DNA from 3 places in the Halomonas sp. H33-56 genome. Region 1 is predicted to be linked to each of the others. Evidence: riboswitches for the same ligand, from Rfam matches in the RefSeq annotation. Region 1 holds a riboswitch; each other region holds the start of a gene.
What was found. Region 1 has a riboswitch for thiamine pyrophosphate ahead of thiC (phosphomethylpyrimidine synthase ThiC). Riboswitches for the same ligand answer to the same signal wherever they lie in the genome.
Positions count from the first base shown of each region.

Region 2: another riboswitch for thiamine pyrophosphate. It lies ahead of NFH98_RS06710 (sodium:solute symporter family protein); the one in region 1 lies ahead of thiC (phosphomethylpyrimidine synthase ThiC).
Region 3: another riboswitch for thiamine pyrophosphate. It lies ahead of NFH98_RS06700 (3-oxoacyl-ACP reductase); the one in region 1 lies ahead of thiC (phosphomethylpyrimidine synthase ThiC).

Region 1 covers NZ_JAMSHP010000001.1:1,334,835-1,337,093, forward strand. The annotation lists gene thiC (phosphomethylpyrimidine synthase ThiC) at 1-1,325, opposite strand, end outside; TPP riboswitch at 1,403-1,537, opposite strand; gene tenA (thiaminase II) at 1,549-2,217, opposite strand.
Region 2 covers NZ_JAMSHP010000001.1:1,511,487-1,513,745, forward strand. The annotation lists gene NFH98_RS06710 (sodium:solute symporter family protein) at 1-980, opposite strand, end outside; TPP riboswitch at 1,061-1,163, opposite strand; gene NFH98_RS06715 (hypothetical protein) at 1,223-2,011, opposite strand; gene NFH98_RS06720 (sensor domain-containing diguanylate cyclase) at 2,183-2,259, shown strand, end outside.
Region 3 covers NZ_JAMSHP010000001.1:1,507,954-1,510,212, forward strand. The annotation lists gene NFH98_RS06695 (SOS response-associated peptidase) at 1-609, shown strand, start outside; TPP riboswitch at 708-806, shown strand; gene NFH98_RS06700 (3-oxoacyl-ACP reductase) at 854-1,663, shown strand; gene NFH98_RS06705 (LLM class flavin-dependent oxidoreductase) at 1,663-2,259, shown strand, end outside.

The sequences.
Region 1 (2,259 bases):
TCGTGCTTCCAGGCGATATGGGTCAACTCGCCCAGGGTCTTGAGCTCCGCCATCTGGGCCTCGTCGTTGGCGTCGGCCACCGAGCCCGGACGCAGGCCATCGCCCAGCGAGAAGGCCACGTCGTACTGCTTGCAGATCTCGCAGATTTCCTCGAAGTGGGTGTAGAGGAAGCTTTCCTGGTGATGGTAAAGGCACCACTTGGCCATGATCGAGCCACCGCGGGAGACGATGCCGGTGACCCGGTTGGCGGTCAGCGGCACGTAGCGCAGCAGCACGCCTGCGTGGATGGTGAAGTAGTCCACGCCCTGTTCGGCCTGCTCGATCAGGGTGTCGCGGAACACCTCCCAGGTGAGGTCCTCGGCCACGCCCTTGACCTTCTCCAGCGCCTGATAGAGCGGCACCGTGCCGATCGGTACCGGCGAGTTGCGGATGATCCACTCGCGGGTTTCGTGGATGTTCTGGCCAGTGGACAGATCCATGATGGTATCGGCGCCCCAGCGGATGCCCCAGGTCATCTTCTCGACCTCTTGCTCGATGGAGGAGGTCACCGCCGAGTTGCCCAGATTGCCATTGATCTTCACCAGGAAGTTGCGCCCGATGATCATCGGCTCGGCTTCCGGGTGGTTGATGTTGGCGGGGATGATGGCGCGCCCGGCGGCGACTTCCTGGCGCACGAACTCGGGGGTGATCTCCTCTGGCAGACGGGCGCCGAAGCCCTGCCCGTGATGCTGGTGGCCGAGGATGCGCTCGACCTCGTCGCTGCCTCGATAGTCATCGGCCAGGGCCTGTCGACGCTGGTTCTCGCGGATGGCGATGAACTCCATCTCCGGGGTGATGATGCCGCGGCGGGCGTAGTGCAGCTGGGTGACATTGCCGGCGCTGCCGTCGGCGCCACGACGTGCGCGGCGCGGCGTGCGGGTCAGTTCGAAACGCAGCGGGGCGAGTGTCGGGTCGTTGGCACGCCGGCGACCGTAGTCCGAGGTCGGTCCATCGAGCCATTCGGTGTCGTCGCGCTCCTCGATCCAGGGCCGGCGCAATTCGGCAAGCCCGTGACGCAGGTCGACCTCGACCTGGGGATCGGTGTAGGGGCCGGAGGTGTCGTAGACCAGCAGCGGCGGATTGGCCTCGTCGGCCCCGGAGGTGCGGGTCGCTGACAGCGAAATCTCGCGAAACGGCACCCGCAGGTCGTCGCGGGAGCCCTTTACATAGACCTTGCGCGAACCCGGCAGGGGCGTAACTGCGGCCTGGTCGACCTGGGCGGTCTCGGCCAGGAAGTGCGCGCTATGGCGGGGTTTGTTTGCGGAAACGGGGTGATCGAGCGGCATTGGCTTGTCCTTCTCACGGCACTGGGTGCTGTCGTTGTTGTGTGCATCGCGTGAGGAAGGAGGGGGCGTCGTGGCCTGGGCCGTGAGCGCTTGATCCCTACGCTGGTCCTCACCGCGATGCCATGGCATCGGGGTTACCCCCAGATCAGGTTCAACGGGTCCCATGCGCTGCATGATCTCAGCCGCCTCTGGCGGCCCCCCGTCAAGCGTGGTGCTGATTGTGTTAGTCGCTTAGATCGAGTCCCATCTGCCAGAAGTCGATCTCGAGTCGTGTTGCGTCGGCGAAGATCCGTGACAGTCGCGCAAAGCGCTCGCCGGATACCTGGGCCAGCTGATCGTCGAGCCAGGCCTGCTCCTGGCGTGCGGCGGCCTGGAAGTCGTCGCTTTCGTACATGGCGATCCAGGCGTCGAAGGGATTGTCGGCACCGCGCAGGGTGTCCGAACGGGCGTTGAGGTTTCGTGCGATATCGGCGTAGCCGACCATGCAGGGGGCCAGCGCCACGTGCAGGTCCAGGAGGTCGCCGCGGCTGCCGGCGTCCAGCACGTAGCGGGTATAGGCCAGGGTAGCGCGAGCTTCGGGCAGCTCATTGAGTTCGGCCTCGCCGATGCCCCAGTCGCGGCAGAAGGCGAGATGCAGGCCGAGTTCCACGTCGAGGATGGTCTTCATGCCGTCGAAGGCGCCGCGCAGCTCGTCGAGGCTGTGGCTCTTGTAGGCCGCCAGGGCGTAGGCCCGGGAGAACTGCAGCAGAAACAGATAGTCCTGCTTCAGATAGTGACGGAAGCTGGCGTCAGCCAGTTCACCACGGCCAAGGGCGAGCACGAAGTCGTGTTCGATGTAGGCGTGCCAGTCATCGCGGCAGGCGTCGACAAGATCGGTAAAGCGGTAGCCCATGTTGCCTCCGGTTGGTGCGGATCCGGAGTGCGGCGGCTGAGG
Region 2 (2,259 bases), 180 kb from region 1:
ATCACCAGGGCCAGACCCAGCGGAATCAAGGCCAGGGCGAACCACAGCGGCACCTCGGACAGCAGCACGCTGAACAGCGCCACCGAGCCGTCTCCCTCGAGCCCGAGGCCGACGAACGCCAGGCCGAACAGGCCCATCAGCACGATCACCGGAAAGTTGAACAGCCCTGCGATCCAGAAGCCCCGCCGCAACACCTTGCTGTCCCGGGCGGCGTAGATGCGCTGCCAGGTGCCCTGGTAGAACAGGCCGGTCAGCATCACCGCGATAAAGAACGTCAGGCCGGCACGCAGGCCACCGGCATCGGTGACATCCAGCAACTGGGGCGCACGTTCCTGCAGGCCCTCGAGCGTCGGCGCGACGCCGCCGGCGGCCTGCCAGCCGAACACCAGCAGCAGCGCCAGCAACGGCAGGATCACCAGCATCTGTACCTTGTCGGTGAAGATGGTGGTGCGCAGGCCGCCGTAGAAGGTGTAGAGCAGGGTCGCGATCATCACTACGCAGGCGGTCAGCCACAGCGGGATCGGCGCCAGCAGGGTGACCATATGGGCGATTGCGGTGAGGCCTGCCGCCAGCGAGATGAACAGATAGAACAGCATGATCGTCAGGGTGAAGGCGTACATGGTGCGCCCGTAGCGATGGATCACGAACTCGGTGAGGCCGTGGCCTTCGGGGATCAGCTCACGCATGCGTCGTCCCAGCGGGATCATCACCAGGCGCGGGACCATGGAACCCAGCGCATAGCCCAGTACCGCGCCGATGCCGCCCCAGGTGGCCGCCTGGGCGGGGCCGAACAGGATCCAGGTGCCCAGGGTGGTGGCCACCAGGGTCAACACCGTGGCGCGGGTGTTCTGGCTGTTGCGAGCCGAGATGTAGTCATCCAGGCCGCCCTGACGACGTCGGGCATAGATCAGGCCGGGGATGGCAAAGATGGCGGCGCACAGCAGAAGCCACAGCGCCGTCCAGGTGGGATCGAGCATCATCGAAAGAAGACCTCTTTCTTGTCGTTGTCCGCAGGGACCGGTGGACAGGCGGGACGAGCGGCGGACAGGAAGAAAGAGGAGATAACGCAACCATCCTTCCCTTCGCCGGCATGACCCGGATCAGGTTCAAAGGGTTACCGCGTGATGCGGAATCTCAGCCGTCAGGCTCCCCCAGGAATGCGCACAGCGTAGGACCGCCTCCGATGGCTGTCAATTGGCGCTTTGGCCGCAGCGACGGGGCGTCAGACGGTGGGCGAGGTGCGCAGGCTGTGCCAGCCATCGTAAAGCCAGTTCGCCGCTCGGCGTGGATCGATTTCAGCCATCGCCAGATAGCCATGACAGCAGGCCTCGCGGCTCGCTCGGGCAATGGTCGAGGCGTCGGTGGCGTCCATCACCAGGGTGCGTCGGTGCCCGCCGCCGCCGCGCAGGAAGGGGGCCGCGGGAGCGCGCTGGAACTCGACGCCTGCCGGCAGGGGTGCTGTCGAGTGATGCGTGTCGGGGTAGTCTGGGGCGCACAGGATGACCTCGAAACCGAGCCGTTGCCCCTGGCGCGCCAGGTCGGCATTGACCGGGGAGTGGCCGGTCAGTACCAGACGCAAGGCCGGCTGGATCAGCACCTCGACGACGTCGTCGCCGATCTGGACCAGCGGACTGGTTGGTGTGGGTCGCTGCAGGTTCATGGACGTACTGCCCAGGCTGACGCGGCGAATCAGCGATGGCTGGCCGGCGAGCGTTGCATGGATGACCTCCAGGTGCACCAGGGTCTCGCTGCTCGGTGACAGGCGCTCGACCAGACAGGGGGTGCCATCGTTGGCGTTGTTGTCGATATTGACCAGGCAGGCGCCGCCGTCCCGGGCCTGGGTCAGCAAGATGGGCTGTCCGGCGTACCTGGGGCCATCGGCATCGCTGGTGACGCTCAGGTGGGGGAAGGCGGGAGCAGGGGTGTCCAGGCGCGTGCACAGCCAGCTGGTATCCCCGCGATTGGCCAGCGTCAGGGCGTGTTCGATGGCGACAAGGTCCTGGTGGTTCATGGGCAGCTCCCGCGGCGGTGTCGGCGACGCCAGCATAACGTGGAAGCGGGCAAGCGAAATAATCCGGCATCTATAAGCATCTTTTCATAGGCTAGAGAAGACGGCACGCGAGCCGCCAGGGTATTGACCTGCTGCCGGTCCAGGGCAGGGCTTACGCAAGGAGATGTCCTCATGGAGCGTTTTGCCTGGGTGGAAGAGGCATTGGTGTCGTCCGGAACGGTGCTGGTACGCCTGACGCCGGAGTTGCA
Region 3 (2,259 bases), 170 kb from region 1:
GCGCCGCGCCTGCCCGAGCAGGAGCCGCAACCTCGCTACAACGTCGCGCCAGGCACCTGGATCACGTCCCTCGCCATGGAGGGGGAGGGCGTACCTTCCTTTGCCTCGATGTGGTGGGGCTATCGACCCCACTGGGCCCAGGCCGGGTCGCCGGAGCCGATTAACGCCACCGTGGAGAAGGTCGCCACCTCGCGCTATTTTCGTGGGGCCTTTGCCCGCCATCGCTGCCTGGTGCCGGCGGACGGCTGGTACGAGTGGCTGCCGGGCGAGACCGGCAAGCAGCCCTATTTTTTATGTCGTGAAGATCGCGCGCCGCTGTGGCTGGCGGCAATCTTCAGTGAAAGGGCTGACGGCAGGCCGGGCCTTGCCATCCTTACCGAACCTGCCCGGGGCTGCGCGAGTCAGGTGCACGCCCGGATGCCGCTGGCGCTGGACGACGGCAGCCTTGAACCCTGGCTCGATCCTGCCCTGAGTGATCGCCACGTCATGCGCCAGACGGTGCGGCATCTACCCGCTGGCGCCTTCGAGGCATGGCCGGTCTCGACCAGGGTCAATCGGGCGGGAGAGGAAGGAAGTGACTTGATGCAAGCCGTCCAGGCACCGGGCTGACCGTCGGGTCTGAAGCGCCCATCTGCATGCCCTGGCTGCGGTGATGTTCCAGGTGCTGCGCGGCTTGTCCGTCCCGCGCCGATGGGCTAAGGTCGAAGGCGCATGGCACGGGGTGTCTCGCACGATAGCGGGGCTGAGAAACACCCGTCGAACCTGATCCAGTTCATACCGGCGAAGGGATGTCAGCGCAGTCGTCAGTCCAGGGGTCGGCGTGCGTTCCTCGCCTCGACCAAGGACCCGCCAGATGACCTTTTCCGACGCCTCACCCGCTACCTCCGCAAGCCCGCCCGCGCTTCCCATTTGCCGCCAGCTGGTCGTCGTCACCGGCGCCGGACGTGGCCTCGGCGTCAGCCTGGCGCGCAGTTTCCTCGAGCAGGGCGCGCGGGTGGTGGTCAACTATCGACGCAGCGAAGAGGGCGCCAACGCGCTGGTAGCCGACTATCCCGAGCAAGCCTTGGCAGTGGCCGCCGACGTCTGTGATCGCAGCGCCGTCGATGCCATGTTCGCGCGTGCCCGCGAGCACTTCGGCGCACCGGTCACCACCTTGATCAACAATGCGCTGCCGGACTTCGCTTTCAACGGCGACGCCCGTCCCGGTCCCGACGAGCTGACCTGGGAGCACCTCGATCATCAGCTTCAGGGCGTCGCCCGGGGAGCACTGAACACGGTGCAGGCGTCGCTTGCCGGCATGCGTGAGGCCGGCTTTGGTCGCATCGTCAATATCGGTACCAACCTGTTCCAGAACCCGGTGGTGCCCTACCACGACTACACCGCCGCCAAGGCGGCGCTGCTGTCGCTGACGCGCACCCTGGCCCACGATCTGGGCCCGGACAACATCACCGTGAACATGATCTCCGGCGGCCTGTTGCGCACCACCGATGCCTCCCGCGCCACGCCGGAGGCGGTGTTCGATCTGATCGCCGCCAGCACACCGCTGCGACGGGTGACCACGCCGCAAGAGTTTGCCGACGCCGCGCTGCTGTTCGCCTCGCCCTGGTCGCGGGCGGTCACCGGCCAGAACCTGGTGGTCGACGGCGGACTGGTGAAGGACTGATGGCCAGCATGCACCTCAATCTGTTCATCATGGGCTGTGGCCACCACAAGGCGGCCTGGCGTCATCCCCGTTCCAGCGTCGAGCGCCTGGCCGATATCCGCTACTACGAGGAGCTGGCGCGGCTCGCCGAGCGGGGTCGCTTCGATGCGGTGTTCTTCGCCGATGGTCACGCCGTGGGCAGCGTCGCCGACGGCCCGCTGTGGACCCTGGAGCCACTGACCATGCTGGCGGCCATGGCGCGGGCCACCGAACACATCGGGCTGATCTCGACCGTCTCCAGCACCTTCTATACGCCGTTTCATGCTGCGCGCATGCTGGCCTCGCTGGACCATATCTCCGGCGGACGCCTGGGCTGGAACCTGGTGACCTCGATGTTCGACAGCGAGGCGCGCAACCATGGGCTCGAGGCCATGCCAAGCCACGCCGAGCGCTATGCCCGGGCGGAGGAATTCGCCAATACCGTGCTGGCGCTGTGGGACTCCTGGAGTGACGACGCCCTGGTGAGGGACCGCCAGGGCGATTACGTCGACGCCAGCCGGGTCGGTCCCATCCATCATCACGGCGAGCACTTTCTGGTGGATGGCCCGCTGACGGTG